4 regions of the Paenibacillus sp. P3E genome follow, and region 2 is predicted to be linked to each of the others. Evidence: riboswitches for the same ligand, from Rfam matches in the RefSeq annotation. Region 2 holds a riboswitch; each other region holds the start of a gene.
The links. Region 2 has a riboswitch for cyclic di-AMP ahead of A3842_RS19690 (NfeD family membrane protein). Riboswitches for the same ligand answer to the same signal wherever they lie in the genome.
Positions count from the first base shown of each region.

Region 1: linked by a shared signal. The riboswitch ahead of A3842_RS21995 (hypothetical protein) and the one ahead of A3842_RS19690 (NfeD family membrane protein) in region 2 are both predicted to bind cyclic di-AMP.
Region 3: linked by a shared signal. The riboswitch ahead of A3842_RS20850 (C40 family peptidase) and the one ahead of A3842_RS19690 (NfeD family membrane protein) in region 2 are both predicted to bind cyclic di-AMP.
Region 4: linked by a shared signal. The riboswitch ahead of A3842_RS17510 (resuscitation-promoting factor) and the one ahead of A3842_RS19690 (NfeD family membrane protein) in region 2 are both predicted to bind cyclic di-AMP.

Region 1 is NZ_LVWH01000187.1:109,839-115,464, forward strand. It holds gene A3842_RS21960 (CHAD domain-containing protein) at 1-370, shown strand, start outside; gene A3842_RS21965 (thioredoxin family protein) at 553-888, opposite strand; gene A3842_RS21970 (MerR family transcriptional regulator) at 927-1,289, opposite strand; gene A3842_RS21975 (ThuA domain-containing protein) at 1,473-2,108, opposite strand; gene A3842_RS21980 (SDR family NAD(P)-dependent oxidoreductase) at 2,145-2,867, opposite strand; gene ytxJ (bacillithiol system redox-active protein YtxJ) at 3,097-3,423, shown strand; gene A3842_RS21990 (glutaredoxin family protein) at 3,420-3,659, shown strand; cyclic di-AMP (ydaO/yuaA leader) riboswitch at 3,976-4,146, shown strand; gene A3842_RS21995 (hypothetical protein) at 4,318-4,761, shown strand; gene A3842_RS22000 (hypothetical protein) at 5,298-5,510, opposite strand.
Region 2 is NZ_LVWH01000178.1:47,890-53,515, forward strand. It holds gene A3842_RS33385 (InlB B-repeat-containing protein) at 1-3,014, shown strand, start outside; partial or broken gene A3842_RS33910 (transposase) at 3,195-3,374, opposite strand; cyclic di-AMP (ydaO/yuaA leader) riboswitch at 3,617-3,803, shown strand; gene A3842_RS19690 (NfeD family membrane protein) at 3,949-4,521, shown strand; gene A3842_RS19695 (flotillin family protein) at 4,544-5,626, shown strand, end outside.
Region 3 is NZ_LVWH01000183.1:27,534-33,159, forward strand. It holds gene A3842_RS20840 (M1 family metallopeptidase) at 1-328, shown strand, start outside; gene A3842_RS20845 (hypothetical protein) at 340-1,170, shown strand; cyclic di-AMP (ydaO/yuaA leader) riboswitch at 1,391-1,529, shown strand; gene A3842_RS20850 (C40 family peptidase) at 1,587-2,015, shown strand; cyclic di-AMP (ydaO/yuaA leader) riboswitch at 2,402-2,545, shown strand; gene A3842_RS20855 (C40 family peptidase) at 2,551-3,042, shown strand; gene A3842_RS20860 (GNAT family N-acetyltransferase) at 3,273-3,758, shown strand; gene A3842_RS20865 (c-type cytochrome) at 3,854-4,213, shown strand; gene A3842_RS20870 (4a-hydroxytetrahydrobiopterin dehydratase) at 4,343-4,630, opposite strand; gene A3842_RS20875 (hypothetical protein) at 4,863-5,156, opposite strand; gene motA (flagellar motor stator protein MotA) at 5,361-5,626, shown strand, end outside.
Region 4 is NZ_LVWH01000172.1:8,623-14,248, forward strand. It holds gene rsmI (16S rRNA (cytidine(1402)-2'-O)-methyltransferase) at 1-893, shown strand, start outside; gene A3842_RS17495 (AbrB/MazE/SpoVT family DNA-binding domain-containing protein) at 1,358-1,612, opposite strand; gene A3842_RS17500 (HD domain-containing protein) at 1,918-3,201, shown strand; gene A3842_RS17505 (TatD family hydrolase) at 3,256-4,026, shown strand; cyclic di-AMP (ydaO/yuaA leader) riboswitch at 4,225-4,453, shown strand; gene A3842_RS17510 (resuscitation-promoting factor) at 4,744-5,626, shown strand, end outside.

The sequences.
Region 1 (5,626 bases), on a different contig from region 2:
CGCTTTCGAGCAGAAGAAAAAAGCCTGCAAGACCCTGTTTAAGGGTCCTGAGGCCGAATCCAAGGAAGCCTTCGATGCGCTGCATGAGCTGCGGATTGCCGCCAAGGAATTGCGTTATACCGCCGGTGCCGCTTCCTTTGCGCTCAACCAGAAATTTCACGCCCATGAGGAAATCTACAAAGACATCCAGGAGCAGCTCGGTACTATTAACGATAAACGGGGATGGTTGGAAGTGATCCAATCCATTGGCCGTGATGAGCTGGGGGTCAGCCTTAAGGTATGGACTGAATTCACGGACAAACTCCATGCTGAAGTGCTCGAAGCGCTGCACCATAATGAAGTGGTACCGTTCCCATTGAATGCGAAATAACCGCACTTCGTTCCATTTTTAATTTTTCCCACAAGTGGAAACGGCTTCGCCGTCCTTTTAAGGATGGTATCCGTTTCAGCGAGAAATTGAAGGATAATTTATAGCGTGAAACATATAAATTCTTATATTTTAACAAAAAGGCAGGAAGCCAAGCATTATGCGGCTTCCTGCCTTTCCTGCGTTTACCGGCTATTCGCGGCAGCAAATTTGTCCAGCACGCCCTGATAAGCCGATTTCGGGCGCAGTCCTACCAGTTTTTCCATAGGCTGCCCCCCATTGTATACGATCACGGTAGGGAGGCCCATGACTCCCGCTTCTGCAGCCAGCTCCGGCAGCTCATCGCAATTCACTTTGAGGATCGTGATATTGCTGCCATACTCTTCATCCAGTTCCTCCAGAACCGGCAGAAGACCCCGGCAAGGCGCGCACCATGGCGCTCCGTAATCTACCAGCACAGTTCCGCCTTCCTGCAGCTGTCTCCGAACGGTATCGGCGTGCCCGGCATTTATAACAGTCATTGTTAACTCCTCCTTATCAGTCTAAGAATATATTCAGGTTATTCTGATTCCTGCTGCTCCTGCTGTATGGAAGCAATCCGTTCCTCCAAATTCTGCTTGATCTGGTTCAGCTGCAGGAGCTGACGCTCAATATCCTCCAGCTTGCTGCGGTACAGCGGCATCACTTCTGCACAGAAAGCCTCTTTTTTCTTCAGTACACAATTCAAGAAACCGGCGATTTCCTCGGTCGATAAGCCCAGATTCAAATACAGTTTGATCGTCTCCACCGTCTCCACGGACAAGAGCGAATACTCTCGGTATCCATTGGCCTGGCGGAGCGGAGTGATCAAGCCCTGACGTTCATAATATCGCAGAGAACGGATGCTGACACCCGTCCGTGCGGCAAGCTCACCTATTTTCATGGTCTGTTCTCCCCGGGGTTCATGAGAAATGGTCTGTTCTTAGTATAAACCCTGACACCAGTGTCAGGGTCAAGGCTTTTTATCGCCGGGAGCAGCCAAACAACCAAAAAACCAACAGCAGTCTAACGCTTCCGTTGGTTTTTACACTATCCATCCATATGATGTTGTTAAAATGATCAAGGACTACAGTAATCCGGCCGCCCACAGACCGCCCCTTGTAATCATCTGCCGGAACGGCTCTACGGAAAAGGAAGGAAGATGATGGCCCGGCATCAGATACACAACTCGCCCCATCCCGAACTCATGACACCAGGCTGCCGCATGATGGGCCCCCTCGTGGAAATACTCCGCCAGCACCGTCGTTTCAAAATAGGGCTGCATGTCAAAATAATACGGCTCGTCCTCGATGACAAAGTCGGTAATCCCCTGCATGATCGGATGGCCTGTTGCCGGAACTGTCATGTGAAGCTCAGTATAGGCCGGATGATGCGTGAAATGCGCTCCCAGCATCACACCCAGCTCCTGGTTACGCTGCAGTGAGATCCCATTGTGCACTACGAGCAGTCCGCCGCCGTTAGCTACATAGGAGAGCAGTGCCCCGCTCTGTTCAGGAGCTATTTTGTTGTCCGAAAATTCTGTATACGCTATCACAAGCTTGTAAGCCAATAGGCTGTCCGGACTGAGCAATGAGTAATCTTCCGTAGATTTCACGTCCAGCTTCCCGGCAAATAACGCCTCAAACACGTGGTCCACCCCGGAGAACGGATGATATTTAACCTCTGTATAGCTTCCCAGCGCCAGTGCCTTCCATTCTGTCATCTTTTATCTACGCCTTTCTCTTAGCGAGAGTTGTTCTTACCAGGGCCAGGGATTGCCGTCCAGATCAAGATAAGCCGGTTCCATGCCCATATGCGTCTTATGCTCCTGCACGATTCCCATAATTTTGCGGGCGGATTCTTCAGGGGGAATAGGGGCTGCCTCATTCTTGTCACCGTTCATGTAGGACTGGAGCCAACCCGGATGAAAAACCATCACCTGGCCGCCCATGACCCGCAGATGATTGTGCAGTAAAGAGGACTGCATATTAAGTGCCGCCTTGGACATACAATAACCGTACATGTTAATCCGCTGATTGCGGCTGATGCTGCCGGCTTCGGAGGAGATGTTCACAATTAGCTTTTGCTTGCCTTGCAGCAGGAGGCCCATCAGCGAATTGCTCACCCGCAGAGAGCCAAGCGTATTCACATTATAAATGCGTGCCATCGCGGTGTCATCCATATCTACCAGCATGGTGGCATCATCCGCACGGTCAATAATCCCAGCATTGTTGATGATCATATCCAGATGCCCTGTGCGTCCTGCAATAGTTCGTGCCGCGCACTTTACGCTGTCGCTGCTCCCGACATCCATCGGAACCAGAATTAGCTGTTCTTTATATTTTGTATTGAGTATTTCCAACGCTTCCGATTCTTCCAGGTACTGCCCGGCAAAAACCTTATATTTATTCTCCAGAAGCCAACGCACAAGGAAAAACCCGAGTCCCCGGTCGGCACCGGTAACACAAGCAGCCTTTTTCATGGAATGGGTCACTCCCTCTTATCAGACATCAATATACATAAATCGCCATATCCCCTACACCTTAGCATGGGAATTGTCATTATTCAACGTCCTCTGCTGGACTATTCTGCTAATGCATTCCCTGCTGATTCTTCCTTTTGATTTAATTTTGAACTATGTTACAATCAGGAATATCATTGTTAACAACCGAATTGTTAGCAAAATAAACTACCAGGAGGGTGAACCCCTAATGTCCATACAACAAATCCACAATCTTGATGAATTGCATCAATACATTGCACAACCCGGTAAAAAACTGCTCTTCAAGCACAGTACCACCTGCCCGATCAGCGCCAAGGCGAATGAAGAATTCCAGGCTTATGTCCAGAGCTCCGGAACTCCCGCTGCTGTGGTTCATGTGATTGAAGACCGTCCGGTCTCCAACCAGATTGCCGAAGATTTCGGCATCAAGCATGAGTCCCCGCAAATCTTCCTGCTGGAAGATGGTGAAGTCCGGTGGAACACCTCCCACTGGAAAATCACCCGCGATGCCCTCAAGGAAGCTGTGAGCCAATGAGCCAACCTGTAATCATTTATTCTACAGCCAACTGCAGTGACTGCAATCAGGTGAAACAGCTGATGAAGGAGCAGGACATTCCTTTTGAGGTACGGGATGTAATGACCAGCACGGTTTATCAGGAAGAAGTTGAGAAGCTGGGCTTCATGGGCGTTCCTGTTACAGTAGCCGGGGCACATGTCGTCAAAGGGTTCAATCTGCCCGAGCTGAAGGAGCTTATCGCAGCTACGAAATAAATATGCCGGAACGCTGGCAGGAGAATGCCGCGTACGGATTCATTGGTTCACTTGCACAAAAGGGTATCCGGGAGCTGTTTGCCCCTGAATACCCTTTTTGTCTTGCCTAAGGAATGACCCGTATTTTGAGGCAGAAATAAAAACAGGCGTGCGAATGAGATAATGGGCCGATATGCAGTAAGATATATGGTTTTATCCGTTTATTTCCTTCGAATTATCCGATTTCAACGTGAAATTGGCGCAGCAACTCCCTTTTCCTTTTTTACAAAGACCTCCCCGAAGCAGTATGATTCGTTTTGAAAGTAATTCATGAAAAATTACATGAACGCTGAATTCCCGGCACACGGGAAACGGGGGAACCACCGGGCCACTAGGCCTTATTGGGGTGAATCCTAAGGAGACTGTAGAAGTGCGGTCTCACAAGGTAGGGCGACTCTCACCGTCCGAATCCGACAGCTAACCTCGTAAGCGTATAGAGAGAGATCTTAACCCGCCAAGCTTAAGCGCCAGGTTTATTTAAGCCTGTACCGAAGCCGCAGCAGAGGTTCTCCTCTGCTGCGGCTTTTTTGCGGAAATTAGTGAGGTAACGGGGTTTCGCCGGGAGAGCGGCCGGGGCTAGGTGAAAAGTAGTATATCTAATCCGGGGAGGAATACAGGAATGGAATCGCGCATGTCGGTTTCCGCATCCGAATTTGCGGAATATGTTGAGAAGTATAGCGGAAATATCTTTACGCTCTGCAGGTTGCTGCTGGGACAGGGTTCTGAAGCGGAGGAGGCTGCCGTGAAGAGCTTCACAGAGCTGTATATACCTTATCTCCGAAAGGGCTGCGACCCGCAGAGCTTCTCTCTTCTGGCCTACCGCGAATGCATCCGGCATTGCTTCCGGATTGCACAAGGCCGTAAGGCCAGCAGTACAGCTTGTCTCTCCTGGGAGGACCAGCTTGTGCATGCGCTCCGGTATGGCTTGCGGCTCCCTTTGGCGGAGATCAGTCCGATCCTCATGAAAAGCATGCCCGAGCTTAAGGCGCAGCTCCGGCAAATGCGCGAGCTACTGGCAGCACATGAAGCTGCACAACCCAAATCCGGTTTATCTGCCGGCTAAAGTGAACAGCACTGTAGGCCAAAACGGATTTGCAGTCCTGTACAGAGAGCCTATGCTGCTGAAGCAGCGATACAGAGTATCGCTTAAGGTACCGTCCAGAATGAGAGGTATTTCTACCTCTCATTCTGCCCGCTAGCCCGGTTATGGCGCGACCAGAGGTATTTCTACCTCTCATTCCGCCCGCTAGCCTGTTTATGGCGCAACCAGAGGTATTTCTACCTCTCATTCCGCCCGCTAGCCCGTTTATGGCGCGACCAGAGGTATTTCTACCTCTCATTCCGCCGATTTCCCTGCCTACGCTCAATTCAAAGGTACTTAAGTGGGTTAAACTTCAAATCACGGCCAACCCTATGAATCACGGTAATGACACCCACTTCTTATTGCTCCCTCTGGCTTTACCATCTATTGAATCACTTCATTTCTTCCGTTTATCCCTCTCACTTTTCAATCGGAGTTATCCATAGTTTTAGACTTAAATAATTTCTTAAGCCGCAAAAAAGCCGTGGCAACCAGCCTCGGCTTCTATTCCGTTTTTATTATTTTTTGCCTTTTTTGCTATTCTTGTCTTTTGTGCCTTTGCCGCCCTTGGCGAATCTCAAGAATGCCATGCAGCACCCTAATAATCCGATACCCAGTAATAACGTCTGTAGCGCACCCAGCCAGGTTGAACCTTCTGAATCAATCAGGCTGCTGAGGATAATCAACAGGATCGAAGCCGCTACCATCAAGGGCGTTTGTCTTTTTTTCATCAACATTACCACTCCTTACTTACTAAGGTACACCATACGGCATGATTCCGCCAGATGAACAGATAACGAATGCCGGAGACTGGTGTTTTCTATACGGTATGTTTTTCAAAACTTTG
Region 2 (5,626 bases):
CCAATCCGACCTTCACCGTAACGTATAACGGAAACGGCCACACCGGCGGTGCGGTTCCGACCGACAGCAACAGCTATCCGCAGGGGAACACCGTGATTGTTCTAGGGAATACTGGAACGCTGGTGAAGACAGGGTATACGTTCGCAGGCTGGAACACGAAGGCGGACGGAAGCGGCACCGACTACGCGACGAATGCCACCTTCAGCATGGGCACGGCGAATGCCACGCTCTATGCGAAGTGGACGGCCAATCCGACCTTCACCGTAACGTATAACGGCAACGGCAACACCAGCGGTACAATTCCGACCGACAGCAACAGCTATCGGCAGGGGAACACCGTGACGGTGCTAGGGAACACCGGAACGCTGGTGAAGACGGGCTATACGTTCGCAGGCTGGAACACAAAGGTGGACGGAAGCGGCACCGACTACGCGACGAATGCCACCTTCAGTATGGGCTCGGCGAATGCCACCCTCTATGCGAAGTGGACAGCCAATCCGACCTTCACCGTAGCGTATAACGGAAACGGCAGCACCGGCGGTACGGTTCCGACCGACAGCAACAGCTATCAGCAGGGGAACACGGTGACGGTGCTAGGGAACACTGGAACGCTGGTGAAGACAGGGTATACGTTCGCAGGCTGGAACACGAAGGCGGACGGAAGCGGCACCGACTACGCGACGAATGCCACCTTCAGCATGGGCACGGCGAATGCCACGCTCTATGCGAAGTGGACGGCCAATCCGACCTTCGCCGTAACATATAACGGAAACGGCAACACCGGCGGTACGGTTCCGACCGACAGCAACAGCTATCAGCAGGGGCACACGGTGACGGTGCTAGGGAACACTGGAGCCCTGGTGAAGACGGGCTATACGTTCGCAGGCTGGAACACCGCCGCAAACGGAAGTGGCACCGACTATGCGGCGAATGCCACCTTCAGCATGGGCTCGGCGAATGCTACCCTCTATGCCAAGTGGACAGTCAATCCGGCCTTCACCGTAACGTATAACGGCAACGGCAACACCAGCGGTACGGTTCCGACCGACAGCAACAGCTATCAGCAGGGGAACATGGTGACGGTGCTGGGGAACACTGGAACGCTGGTGAAGACAGGGTATACGTTCGCAGGCTGGAACACCGCCGCTAACGGAAGCGGCACCGACTACGCGGCGAATGCCACCTTCAGCATGGGCTCGGCGAATGCCACGCTCTATGCGAAGTGGACGGCCAATCCGACCTTCACCGTAACGTATAACGGAAACGGCAGCACCGGTGGTACGGTTCCGACCGACAGCAACAGCTATCAGCAGGGGCACACGGTGACGGTGCTGGGGAACACCGGAACGCTGGTGAAGACAGGGTATACATTCGCAGGCTGGAACACGAAAGCGGACGGAAGCGGTATGGATTACACGGTTAGCGGCAGTTTCGCGATGGGAACGGCGAATGCCACGCTCTATGCGAAGTGGACGGCCAATCCGACCTTCACCGTAACGTATAACGGAAACGGCAACACCGGTGGTACGGTTCCGACCGACAGCAACAGCTACCAGCAGGGGAACACCGTGACGGTGCTGGGGAACACTGGAGCGCTAGTGAAGTCGGGCTATACGTTCGCAGGCTGGAACACAAAGGCGGACGGAAGCGGCACCGACTACGCGACGAATGCCACCTTCAGCATGGGCTCGGCGAATGCTACCCTCTATGCCAAGTGGACAGTCAATCCGGCCTTCACCGTAACGTATAACGGCAACGGCAACACCAGCGGTACGGTTCCGACCGACAGCAACAGCTATCAGCAGGGGAACATGGTGACGGTGCTGGGGAACACTGGAACGCTGGTGAAGACAGGGTATACGTTCGCAGGCTGGAACACAAAGGCGGACGGAAGCGGCACCGACTACTTGGCGAATGCCACCTTCAGCATGGGAACGGCGAATGCCACCCTCTATGCCAAGTGGACGTCATCAAATGCGCAGTTGTCCAGCTTGTCAGTGGATCAGGGGACATTGACACCAGCATTTACAGCAGCAACTCTGAAATATAACGTGAATGATGTAGCTAATTCGGTTTCAAGCAGCAATCTTTCTTTTACCACAGCGGATTCCCATGCGACGTTTACCGTTTCGGGAGCCGTGTACAGTTCCCTAACGGGCAATATGTATACCTATAGAGCTAACAACTTACAGGTGGGCGCGAACCTGATTCAGATTAGCGTAATGGCCCCAGACGGTACTGGCAATACGTATATGGTAACTGTGAATCGGGAGGATGTATCAAGGCTACCATCACCGGGTGGTCCGCTGGCGGACAGTATAACGCCAACAGTGACACCTGGACCTACGAAACCAGCGGTTGATGTATTCAATAGCGGCATTGTTAATGTAATAAACTTAGTTAATGCTTTCGAGTCCAAGGTAGAGGAAGCTAAGAATTCTAATGTTAAGGTTGAATTTGCTGATACGAAAGGGCACTGGGCCGAAAAAACTATCGATACTTTCGTAAAGCTCCATGTGATTGAAGGTTACAACGATGGTACGTTCAAGCCGGATGGTGAGATCACGCGCGCTGAATTTGCAGTGATTCTGAGTCGGGTATTCGATATCAAAAGCGGCAACAATACTGGTGTTGCATTTAAGGACGTTGGCAGTCACTGGGCGAAAGGCGCCATCGAGAAGCTTGCAGAGGCAGGGGTTATCAGCGGCTACGAGGATGTTACGTTCAAGCCAGATAAAACAATCACCCGCGAGGAAATGGTTGTCCTTTTGTCCCGCATCTTAAACCTTAACAACGTAACGAAGGATACCACCAAAGGCAATTTCAATGACCTGAAGGGTTCCTATGCAGCAAACGAGATCAAAGCTGAAGCACAAGCTGGTATCATAAACGGCAAAGCAGATGGGAAATTTGATGCTAAGAGCAACGCCACACGCGCAGAAGCTCTGCAGATCATCCTGAATGCGCTGAAGCTCAACCCGCAATTGAAGACGCTGTTGGATTCACTTAACTAATGCCGGTTCTCCGAAAAAAAGGGACAAGTGTAATTTGGGGCTGTTGACAAAAGGGGCAACCCAAAAGTGGATTTTCTATGGCGGAAGGCAGTTCTCTTCATTCTTAAAACCACAAAAAGTGAGCAGAGCAGCGATTCTCCTGTTATTGAAGGATCGCTGCTCTGTTTTTTGGTCATGGGTGGCTTGCTTTAGCAGATTATGAGTAAGGGAAAGCCATCCTACCTCAAGCGTCACTTTCTCCATGCCGCGAAGTAGAAATCGCCGGAAGCCCCGGTTGCAGTTGTCCAAATACACTTTCCGGTTCCGTCATTCGACGCACGGCCAAGCGTAACCTTTCTCACTCCGTAGAATTTCCCGGCTGCTGCCAACACCGTAAGCGCCTAAGGTTTATAGTGCGTGCGGCCTTGGCTTTGGACGATTGGGACAGCTTGCGAGAAATGGAGCAACAGTGAGCAAATCATCGGCCGAATAAGAGTGAAACCAAAGAATGCGCCTTCATTCGCGGAGGGGAGGCGTTTTTGGCTTCTTTTGTCATCCCGGACGTTTTACAATAAATGCCCACAGGCGTAAGATTCAAATCAACAACCGAATGTAAGTTAACTGTTCTCATATGGCTGAATTCCGTAATTGGGAACGGGGGAACCAATGGTGAATGCGGCTTTTGCACAGTCAGCTGCCGCTCACCCGGGGTGAATCCCTGCTGCGTGCTGAAAAGCCGCTGTGGCAGGGTAGGGCAATCTCGCTGCCCGAATCCGTCAGCTAACCCCGTAAGCCTCGAAGAGAGAGGATGAGCGCCATGATCGATTAACCGACCACGGAGAGCCCTGCCGCTTCTGTGGTCTTTTTGTTGTGTGTGCAGGAAGGAAAGGCAGTCTGTACAAGGAACTAGAAATCTCATAACAACGATAATTAGAGACATTAAGGGTTATTTAAAATGCTCTATTATAAATGCTTCAAAGGGGGGATTCTTATCGTTACTGTATTTATCGTGTGCTTCTGGGTTGGACTAATACTCCTCCTCAGCGGCGGATTTCATGGGCATGGCCTGGCGGGTCATCTGCATGCGGGCGGCGGCGATGCCGGTGGACCCGGCTTTGTACCCATACTCCCTCTGATGGTGTTTGTCACAGTCTGGGGCGGTACAGGTTACGTGCTTGCCCGGTTCAGCGAAATGAGGATGCTCGCAGTGGTGCTGATTTGTACCGTGCTCGCTCTGCTTCTGGGCTGTGTGATGTATGCGGTGCTGGCCCGGGTGATGACCCGGTATGACAGCAGCATGAATGAACTGGATTACGAGCAGGCAGGGCAGCTCGGGTACATCAGTATCCCTGCAGCGGATGGGGCGGTCGGGGAAATGAAATATGTACTGCACGGAACCATGCGCTCCATTGGAGTACGGGCAGAATCCGGCCAGCAGCTTGATAAAGGCGACAGGGTTATTATTTTGAAGGTGAACAAAGGAATGGCGGCAGTCACCCTCTTCGAGAGGGATATCGATCAATTATAATTCACGGGGAGTGTCAATCTAAATGGTTATTCTGTATGTAATTGCGGCAATTGTTGTTGTTATTCTGCTGGCCTTGTTCAGTATCGTGAACTCTTATAAAAAGGTTCCGCCCAATCAGGCGATGATCGTCTACGGCCTTGGCGGAAAAAGAGTGGTCCAGGGCGGCGGGACGTTCGTCATCCCCGGCTTCCAGAACAATAAGACCATCTCCATGATGCTGATGAGCTTCGACGTCATCCCGGCGCAGGCGATGTTCTCCAAGCAAGGCATCAAGCTCAACCTGGAGGCGGTGGCTCAGATTAAGATAAAAAGCGATCCTACCGCTATTCTGACTGCCAGTGAGCAGTTTATCGACCGGCCGGAAGAAGACCGCGAGACGATTATCCTGCATTCGGTGGAAGGCCATTTGCGCGGCTTAATCGGACAATTAACAGTGGAATCCATTCTCAAGACTCCTGACGAAATCAACAGCAAGATGCGGGAGACCTGCTCGGAAGACCTCGACAAGATGGGACTTGAGGTAGTCAGCTTCACCATTAAGAAAATTACGGATGACAAAGGATATATCGACAATATGGGGGTTCCGGAAATTGAGCGCATCCGGCGGGATGCCAGCATCGCCAAGGCGGAAGCGGAACGCGACATTCAGATCAAGCAAGCCGAGGCGGAGAAAGAATCCTCCATTGCCAAAGCTAATGCGCATCAGGCCACCATTGAAGCAGGAACTGCCGCCCGCGCCAAGGAATCTCAGTTTGAGAAGGAATTGAACATTAAGCAGGCGGACTTTAAGCTGGAGACTGAAGTGAAGAAAGCACAGGCGGATCTTGCATACGAATTACAGCAGAACAAAATCAAGCAGTCGCTGGTTACCGAGCAGGTCAAGATCACGCAGATGGAAGCGGAGGCGAACCGGACCGTCCGGGAAATCGAAGTTGAGCTGAGACAGAAGGAGCTGGAGGCAACGGTGATCAAGCCTGCTGAGGCGGAGAACCAGGCTACGATCATGAGAGCGGAAGCCGCCAAGCAGCGGCAGATTCTTGAGGCGGAAGCAGAGGCAGCCACCACGACCAAACGGGGGCTGGCAACAGCGGAAGCAGAGCTGGCG
Region 3 (5,626 bases), on a different contig from region 2:
GAGCGATATAGATAGCCTTCGTTATGATTCATCAGTCGCCGTGAGCAACAAAGGCAGTCAGTATGGGGATGTGCCAGTAAAGTTCACCTTTTCGGATGGATACACCGTTCAACGGTATTGGAATGGAAAAGACAAGCAAACTACCTTTCAGCTGTCCTACAAAGCGCCGCTGATATCGGCAGAGATTGATCCCGAGCACTCCATCCTGCTGGAGAATAAGCATCTGAATAATTTCAGACTCGCGGAACTGGAACCTGACACGCTCTCACGATGGACGCTTAGCATGACCAACCTGATTGAAAATCTGCTCGGAACTCTTGTCTGGTGAGGTGAAGGATTGTGAAAAGATCGATATCCCGCGGCTGGCACAGCATGAAAGAGCAATTTTATATACTGATTCTGTTGTTTATCTACCGGCTGTTCTGGGGCTATTTCATGTACAAGTTCGTTAAAAGCGCCGTAGTCCCGGTACTGCTGCGTTACCCCGATCAGGATGCGGGCGGCAGCGGGATAGGCAGGCTGCTGTATTATGTGGAGGGCCAGCTCGCACTGGGTTCCGATTCCGGTGTTCAGCACTGGCTTTGGATGCTGCTGGCGCTAAGCGCATTCAGACTGCTGCTCTCCCCATTCATCCGCGCAGGACTGCTCCATGAGCTCCATCAGGAGCGTAAGGGGGAGCGCGGGATGTTCTTTTTTCCGGGGATGCGTCTGTATGGGCTTCCGGTGATGCTGTTCAGTCTTGCAGAATGGGTGCTTACAGCCCTGCCGCTGTATTGGCTTCTTCCCAAAATGTACAGACTGCTGTTAAGCGGAATTCTGGATTATAAGCTATTGCTGAAACTGGTGCCTTACATTCTGGCCTGGCTGCTATATCTGTTCTTCATCCGAAAAGTACTGCTGTACATGCAGTTCGGGTATACGGGTGGTACAGGCACTTTCTCTTCTCTCTTGGTGTGTCTGAAGGTGATCCTTCCTTCTGCGGGATTATCTTTTGTGATGGGAGCAGGGAGTTTGATCATGATGCTTGCTTGCGGAGCGGCATCGATCTTTTGTCCGGGGATGCCGGCACTTCTGCTTCGGCAGTTCTCCCCCCTTCCCAATACACTGTTCAAAATGTGGGGAATCGCCGCTCAATACCACCTTTGGTCCAGTAAATCATTTCCACAATAATTAAGCCGCTCAGCCGGCATAATAAAAGAGTCGCTGCTCCTTGAGGGAGCGGGACTCTTTTTTGGATTACAAACTGAATAAGAGTATTTGCAAAACTGTAAATCCTCTGGTACAATGGTGCCTGTACTACTAGTAACAAATTTGTAATCTCTAAGATGCAACACATTCAAACACATTAACATTCCAAGCGTTTACTAATTGTCGACACGTCGCTCTTCTGGTGCATAAAACGCCAAATTCCCTGCACCGGGAAGCGGGGGAACCATATTTTGGGTGAATTGACCTCGCTTTAGAGGGGTCATAGGGGAACCTTCTACCGAATCCTTAAGCTAACCTCGCAGGCCTTGGAAGGAGTACATCTTTTGAGAAGTCAGAATTTTAAGAAGAAATGTACCGCAGCCGCACTTGCACTAGTGATGGTATTCACAATCGGAGCTGGTAGCGCTTTCGCCGATTCCAAGATGGATACCGTTATCGCAAAAACCATCGGAACCACCTATAAATTCGGAGGCACTAGCACAAGCGGCTTCGATTGCTCCGGCTTTACCTCGTATGTTTTTAAAAATGTCGGGCTTACCCTGCCGCGCACGTCCAAGGCTCAATTCAGCGTTGGAACTTCCGTATCACGGAACAACCTGCGTTCAGGTGACCTGGTATTCTTCAATACCTTTGGGTCGGGAGTTTCCCATGTCGGCATTTATGTCGGTGGAGGCAGATTCGCACAATCTTCCAGCTCACGCGGTGTAACCATAACTTCGCTGAGTCAAGCTTACTGGGCCAACCGCTACGTTGGCGCTAAACGAGTGATGAGCACTACAGCCTACAAAACTGTTGCCTACGATTAATTGAAGCTTGATCCCCTCACATTACACCTTTACAACTAAATGTAATTTATACGAGCCCGGAGCTGATTATTGCCGTAATCATTTTCCGGGTTTTCCCTTTTCCTTATTCTCCCTTTTACACACTTTTTAGAGTTTCGAAACACCTTTTTGATAAAAACCCCATTAAGATCTTCCATGCAGCTGACTTACGGCGTAAAGAACTCGCGTAAATCAAGCCCTTTTCTCTTAAAAGGCTCAAAAAATATGTATTAATATGCTTTAAGTGATTGCCAAGTGCTTCTGTCTTTGTTACAATTATCGCAGTGAGTTGATAGTAACATTTTTGTAATTATTCAAACCTGATTTACAAAGGTTTTGTCATTGTTTTGATCCGTAAGCTAATCTAATCAACAGTGGTGCCGAGTTCCTTATTCAATTAGGGAAACGGGGGAACCGATTTTGGGTGAATTGACCTCCTATTTACAGAGGGGTCATAGGGGACCTTCAACCGAACCCTTAAGCTAACCTCGTAGGCATTTGGAAGGGGTATTTACTTTTGAAGAAGAAGCTAGCAGCAGCACTACTCAGCTTTTCGATCATTCTTACCATCGGAGCAGGAAGCGCTTTCGCAGACTCTAAAATGGATCAGGTTATCGACAAAGCCGTCGGCACTAAATACGTATCGGGCGGAATTTCGACTAACGGGTTTGATTGCTCCGGATTTACCATGTATGTGTTTGATAAGATAGGAATTAACCTTCCTCACCAGTCCGGTTCCCAGTACCAGATGGGCACTGCCGTATCCCGCGATAACATTAGACCGGGAGATCTCGTATTCTTCAATACAACCGGTAAAGGGGTATCTCATGTCGGCATTTATGTCGGTGAAGGCAAGTTCGCACACGCTTCTTCCAAGCGTGGTGTAACCATCAGCTCGCTGGGTGACAGCTACTACGTCAACCGCTACGTTGGCGCCAAACGAATCATGAGCACAGATGCTTTTCAAGCGGTAGCTTCCGATTCCCAAGATAATGACGATGTGCAATAAGCAGTAATTTTTATAACCGAACAGGCTCTTATCCAGGATTTTTGCCGAAATCTTGGAGGGGGCTTGTTTTTTTGTCTCTATAAAAATTATTTACCCTTCTCGTTATTTGCAAAACATAAAAAACCGCGATTTTTGTAATTTTCTAAAATATATTGTTTATGCGTCGAAATGGAACCGTTTTGTATATAATTATGATATAACGTTTTGTTCTGAAGGGAGGCGGATGGCGGATGATTAGTTCTCCGGTAACTTTTTACGTTGTCCCCATGGAAGTTAATCACGCTGCAGAAATTTGTGAATGGGTATACAAACCCCCGTACAACATTTATGGCTGGATGTCCTGGGAGCAAATGCAGGCTCTGGACATTGAGTTCGGTGATCCCCGGCTGCGGGGTGAGCAATACGTCTCGGTGGTGAACAGCCAAGGGTTCCTCTGTGGCTTTGCACAGCTATTCCCGATGGAAGGTGTAGTTCGGCTCGGAATTGGTATGCGGCCTGATCTATGCGGGCAAGGCATGGGCCATCTGTTCATGAGCGCCATCGTCAAGGCAGCCCTGGCACGATATCCGGAGCGCGAGATAGATCTGGAGGTGCTTACCTGGAACCAGAGAGCCATTCGTGCTTATCAAAAAAGTGGTTTTACGATTACGGATACATATGAACGCCGGACTCCAACGGGCGATAAGCTATTTTATTGTATGGTCTATGATAAATAGCACAAATCATTCGTTTTTTTGTCACAAACGCTATGATAACGCTTTACCTTCTTGTATAATGTAGGAAGCAGCTTACATGGAGGGGACGGATGCAGATGCAGAAATGGATCATGAGCGGTTTGTTTTTTGCCGCCTGTGCCTTTGCGGTAATCTTAATGTTCACCTTGCCCGGCAAAGCCGAAGTCGCCGAGGAGAACAAACCAACGATGCCGGAAGTGCAGATGGATGCGGCGAGCGCTGAGGCCACAGTAAAGAAGGCGAATTGCATCACCTGCCATGGTGACCAGCTTCAGGGCGGCGTAGGCCCTAGCCTCCAGCAGGAAGGCGGCAAGCATGCCGCCGGAGAGATTTTCACCATTGTCACCAAAGGCCGCGGACAGATGCCTTCTTTCAAGGATAAGCTGGCGCCTGAGGAGATCGCGAATGTAGCGATGTGGCTTGCGGAGAAGAAATAACCTTACTTCTTATCTCATCATATGGAACACAAAATGCCCGTGCACGGATCATATTGATCCTGTACCGGGCATTCTTTTATATAAGGGTTATGAATTTCCAATCTGATCGGCCTCATATGAGATAGATTCTTAACGGTTCTTCTCAAAAGCCTCATTAAATTCATGGGCCTGCCGGATATCGAGTGCTGTAAGGCCATCCTCCCCAAGGGTAGACAGACGCAGGACAACGGTTTTATAATCAACCGTAATATGCGGATGATGCTCGAATGCTTCCGATATGGCTGCAACCTCATCCACAAAGGCAATGCCTTTCATATATTCGTTGAACATGTATTTGCGCACCAGGGTACTCGGTTCCAGCTTCCATCCTTCCAGCTTACTCACCTGCTCCCGCAGCTCTTCCTCCGTAAATTGCAATGTTCTTCCTCCCTTACTAAATTAACAGCTTATTGCTCTTCTCCATTCGATGATACCTGATGCCTTAAACAAAACATCCCTCAGCTTATAAAAGTCCAAGGGATGCGCCAGGATGATGGCTATTTTTCGGTTTATTGTATTCGCAAACCCTGGCAAATAGTACTCCGCTCCATCAATTTTACCACGTGGCACAGGCTGCGGGCAAACCGGCCGCCTTAAGGTTGTCTGTTTTTTAGACCAGGAGGACTGAAGCCAGATCCTCTTCGCCCAGTAAAATATTTATCCGGTGTGTTTCTTTATCGTAGATTACAACGCCGCTGCCAACCTCGATCACCGGTTCATTGCCCAAGGCGTAGAACAAATCCTCAGCGAGTGCTTCCCATACCTCCGTCTTCGATTCCTGCGGGAGCTCCTGCCATTCATCGGGTTCCATCTCAAAAAATACATACCCGTCAGAAATTCTTCCTACCGCTTCTGTCAGTTCACTCAGAATATCACTGTAATCTCTTCCATGCTTCACACCCACGTCAATCACTCCGTTTTCTCCATAGATGAATAATAACCTGCCTTACTCATTATAGCCGAAAAAATGACTTCACAAAAAAGGGAATGCTGTCGATAAATAAGAATATACGTTATTGGTCAGACGCAGAGTGTCACACCGCTGGTCATGGATGATACACGCGGTATAGTCAGATCATATCTTAATTCTCATGGACGAGGTGCATAAATGGAAATTTCAACAATAATCGGTTTGATTTTTGGTCTGGTTACAATAGTATGGGGGATGTTTCTTAAAGGTGCACCGTTAACTGCCTTGGCAGCACCCGCTGCTTACGTAATTATCTTATTAGGTACAGCCGCATCTTTATTTATAGCTTTCCCGCTCTCGGAAATGAAGAAAATCCCGTCATTATTCAAGCTAATATTTGTTAAAAAGAAGATGGTCAGCAAATCGGAATTGATTACCATGTTCATGGAATGGGCCTCCATTAC
Region 4 (5,626 bases), on a different contig from region 2:
CGTGTCAAAGCAGCTTTCAAAACAGGAATATAGATCAGCAAAAAGGAACGGGCTCCCTGTATCTGGTAGCGACTCCCATTGGCAACTTGGAGGATATGACGTATCGTGCTGTGCGTACGCTGCAGGAATGCGATATTATCGCCGCCGAGGATACGAGACAGACCCGCAAATTACTAAGCCACTTCGAAATCACACCTTCGATGCTGTTCAGTTATCATGAGCATAATAAGGCGGCCAGTGGACCAGAGCTTATCCGCTATATAATAGAAGGTAAAAATCTGGCACTGGTCAGCGACGCCGGTCTGCCGGCCATTTCCGACCCTGGAGCCGATCTCGTAGCGCTTGCGGTCAGCCACGGGATTCCCGTGATTCCGATCCCCGGAGCAAATGCGGCGCTGTCTGCTTTGATTGCTTCAGGCTTGCCTACTAACAGCTTCACCTTCATCGGATTCCTGCCAAGGGAGCGTAAGGATATTCGCAACGTGCTGTCAGCACTCCGTTCAGCGCAAGGCACCTTGTTGTTCTATGAATCACCGCACCGTGTAGCAAAAACATTGACTCACCTGCAGGAGGCCTTCGGTAACCGCCAGGTTGTACTCGCCCGTGAATTGACAAAAAGATATGAGGAGTTCCTGCGCGGAACTATTGAAGAATGTGTGGTTTGGTTGTCAGATCATCCACCACTGGGTGAGTACGTAATTGTGCTGGAGGGGGAGAGCAAAGAGGAGGCCAAGCTCGCCGAATCTTCCTGGTGGCGTGAACTCAGTATTGAGGAGCATGTAACCCACTATGAAACTTCCGGTCTGACACGTAAGGACGCTATGAAAAAAGCAGCATCAGATCGTGGGTTGGCCAAGCGGGATATTTATAATGCTCTACTGGAAAGAGAGTAAGGAAATATTGATGAGGAATTCAGTTGTAAATGTAGTTTCAACATTTATATATATGGTAACGGGGTAATTTGGAGTATATATATGGGTATAGTGTAGCCAAGCAATTCCCGCAGGGAGAGCGGCTTGCAGCACCGCACGTTACCCGGGAGCGCCTTGCGCAGCCGCTATAGGAGGTAATAGCCTATGGCGAAACCCTTCGCATGACAAGGCCCCGAGGGCTTGCCCGAAAGAGGGCCGGTCTACCATCAACCGATACTCTTTTACGCGCAGCCACACGATCAGACAACTTTAAGGGTGTCCAGAGGGCCGGGGCCCTTGGGGCCCTCTCTGTAGGGAGTGTTTGGGAGGGTAAACCTTAGGAAGGGAAAAGAGCAAAAAAATACCTCCCGCATAACGGGAGGCCAAGGAGATATAAAAAGGTTAGAATTAACAATTTGATTAGTTCTTATTATAACCTATTTGTTTTAATTTGTCACAGGGGTAGGGATGGCAGAAATGCATTCGTGACAAACAATTTTTCCTTTGAAATAGGTTACGTTTTCAGCATTGCCACAGAATATGCAAGCAGGCTCATATTTCTTAAGCATGATCCGCTCACCGTCCACGTAAATTTCGAGCGCATCCTTTTCTCCGATGCCCAGTGTACGGCGCAATTCAATTGGAATAACAACCCGTCCTAGCTCATCTACTTTTCTAACTATACCTGTTGATTTCATCATTGCAATCGTTGCTCCTCTCAATGTTCAAAAGCGTCATTATTCGACAATGTTCACCGTTTTATGATATTTATAATACCAACCATTCCCAAAACAGTCAACCTTTTTTACGGGTGATTTCAAGGGTATTTTGATAAAAACTTTTGTGACGCTTATAAATAACGCAAATCGTATGAAAATTGCTAAAAATTAGTTTGTCGATTTGTAAATCTATAAAACGTCACAGTTCGACAAAGTGCGACATTATCTACTATTATAACCTTTGTTTCAACTGATTTCTATTATTATTATTCAAAGGAGTTGAACTTATGAAGCAACCGCTGACAGAAGAGAAGGTTTTTAAAGACCCGGTACACAACTATATTCATGTTCAGGATACGATCATCTGGCGATTGATTAATACCAGCGAATTTCAGCGTTTGCGTCGCATTCGCCAGCTTGGTACCTCTTATCTAACCTTCCACGGAGCAGAGCATAGCCGTTTTTCCCACTCCCTGGGCGTTTATGAAATTACACGGCGAATCATCTCCCAGTTTGAACGAAGCGGGTACAAGGATTGGATGCCGGAGGAGAGTCTGCTCACATTATGTGCAGCGCTCTTACATGATTTGGGACATGGGCCGTTCTCCCATTCAATAGAAGAAGCTTTTGAAATGAACCACGAGGATTGGACCTGCAGAATAATACAGGAGAATACGGAAATCACTGCTATACTGCGGGATGTGAGTGAGGATTTCCCGCGCAAGGTTGCCTCTGTAATTGCCAAAACATATGAGCATGAAATCGTGGTCAACCTGGTGTCCGGTCCTCTGGATGCGGATCGCATGGATTATTTGCTGCGGGATGCTTACTACACCGGAGTCAACTATGGAACCATCGATATTGACCGTATTTTAAGAATGCTGCGTCCTTATAATGGGAGGGTTGTCGTAAAGGAATCAGGCATGCATGCCATTGAGGATTATCTGATGTCACGGTACCAGATGTATTGGCAGGTATACTTTCATCCGGTTACGCGCAGTTCGGAGATTATTTTGCGCCAGATTTTCCGCAGGGCGAAAGAGCTTCTCCAGGAGGGCTACTCCTTCCGCTTTATGATCAATCCACTCCGTGATTTATTTTGTGGTGAGATTAATGTAGAACAGTATTTACTGCTGGATGAAGCCTTGGTCCAGACTGCCTTTATGCAGTGGACGCTGGAATCCGATGAAACGTTAGCTGACTTGTGCAGCCGATTTATTCATCGTAAACTGTATAAATATGTGGAGATGGACCATCTCGATTCGGAGACGATTGACGAAATCCGCCGCAGTTTTGCCGGTGCCGGGCTGCTTCCTGATTACGACCTGGAAATTGATTATCCGACAGATCTCCCCTATGATGTTTTCCGTCCGGGGCAGGGCTTTGACAGCAAACAAATTTTGCTACTGGACCGGCATGACAAATTGCGGGAGATCTCTGAAGTATCGGATATAGTCCGCTCAATCAGCGGCATTCACCGCGGACGGTATCACCTTTATTTTCCGCAGGACAAGCTGCAAAATGTGCTTACACAGCTGCCGGACTCTATCGCTGAGATCTTTGCAAAATAATACAAAAATTTCTGGAATTCATCATAGAAAACAAGACCGAAAGGACGATACAGCATGCGCTTATTCGACACACATACTCATCTGGATGCACCGCAATTCGACGAGGACCGTGAGCAGGTTATTGCCCGCGCGTTAGAGGCTGGTGTCAGCAAGATGATTAACATCGGATTTAACCGGGAAACGATTCCAACGACAATGAAATTGGCAGAATCGTATGATTATATTTATGCAGCAGTTGGCTGGCACCCCGTTGACGCCATTGACATGAAAGAGGAGGATATGGACTGGATCGCCTCTCTGTGCAGCCATAAAAAGGTGGTGGCTATCGGAGAAATTGGACTTGATTACTACTGGGATACCTCACCCAAAGAGGTACAGCATGAGGTATTCCGCAAACAGATTGGTATGGCACGGGAACTAAAAATGCCTATCTGTATTCATAATCGTGATGCCCATGGGGATGTGGTACGAATTTTGCGGGAGGAGAAGGCAAATGAAATTGGCGGTGTCATGCACTCGTTTTCTGGGAGTTGGGAAACGGCCAAAATGTGTCTTGATCTAGGCTTTCATTTATCCTTCGGTGGTCCTGTGACTTTCAAGAATGCCAGGGTGCCTAAAGAGGTGCTTGCTCAGACTCCAATGGACCGGCTTTTGATTGAAACCGACTCCCCATATCTGACGCCTCACCCCTTCCGCGGGAAGCGAAATGAGAGTGCTCATGTGAAGCTTGTCGCCGAGGCGGCAGCGGAAATAAAAGGGATTGATTTACAGGAATTGGCTGAAATTACGTATGCGAACGCGCTGGAACGATTTGGAATTGTCTGAAAACGGGAGAAAAACAGGTGAAAAAAGAAGTATAGCCGATATATTAAACTTTTTTAATAAAGAAACGGCTGATTATTACAATATTTTAATGATTTTTTTACGTAAACGTGGTTGAATCGCGCTTTACAACATGCATCAAAACAGGATATCATCTTTTCAGTGAAGTGAGCTGTTGTTACTGTGACAGTCACAATTTCATGGATCGTCTCGCTGAGTCTCCGTATGGAGAACGGGGGAACCAATAATGATCTGCCGCATGTCCGTACATAGAGTACAACATAGAAATGCCGCAGACTTTATTTGATTTCTTCACGTGGTCTTTGGGGTGAATTTGAGGGCAACCGCCGTGAGCGGGTGACCTGAGATAGGGCGTCTCTCTTATGCCCGAACCCGACAGCTAACCCCGTAAGCGCAAGTAAGAGAGGAAACCTCGTGCATAAACATTCCCGCGTATTCTGACACCCGGAGAGCCACGAAAGAGTCCTCTGTGAACTCTTTTGGGCTTTTTTTGTTTTTTGAATAATGCGGATGTTCCCAGCATACTGTTATATAACAGATGTCTGGAGTAGCTATGCCGAGCAGGCGATCCATGAGCAGGAAACGCTAAAGCAATGCGGGCGTATCCTGTGCAATCTCAAACCTAGTTTCGTCAGAAGTGATAAAGTCACCTTTGCTATACAACTTGGACGACGGGGCTATGTAAGGAGGATGGAGAGAATGGGCGTATTCCAACCAGAAGTATCCCATGATTCGCAATCATCCAGCAGGTCTTTCGCATTACGGTGGAAGCAAGTGAATCCTCGCGTACTTTCGCTTGCAGGCGCGGCATCAATTGTTATCGCGCTGGTAATTCTGCTGTACGTACACGGTCAAAGCATTAAAGAAATAACTTTAGTAATAGACGGAAAGGTACAAACGCTGGAGACGCGGGATGCGCTGCTCAGCGATGTGCTGGCAAAGGAACAAATTTCGCTTCAGCCGCATGATGCTTTATCCATTGGCCTTAGTGATGAAATAAAAGACGGCGACCGCGTCGTAATCAACCGTGCGCAGGCCCTTAAGCTTACTGCGGATGGAACAACCCAAACGCTGTACACGACCGAGGATACCATCGGTCAGGCGATTGACAAACTGGGCGTCAGCCTGGAAAGCTACGATAAGATTTATCCTTCGCTCAACACTGCAGTTTCTGCCGACATGGAAATCAAAATTGTCCGAATCAACAAGCAAGTGGTACAGCGGACAACGAATTTGCCTTTCCGAGTAATTAAGACCGCAGACCCCTCCCTGACCAAGGGAACTGTAAGAGTTGCACAAGCAGGCAAACCCGGCGTAATGGTCCAGCATATTGAGAAAATCTATCAAGATGGCGAGCTGGCATCTATGCGTATGGTGGGCAAGGAAGTACAGGCGGTTACCAAAGACAAGATCATTGCTATTGGTACCAAAGCACTTCCCAAGGCTGCTGTAGCTACTACTGCAACTTCCAATTCAACCACTACCACTAAATCATCTAAAGTCAGAGCGAACAGCAACAATGTTGCCAGCAAGGCAGGTATGGATTTCGAGTACAAAAAAGTAATTAAAAATGTATCCATGA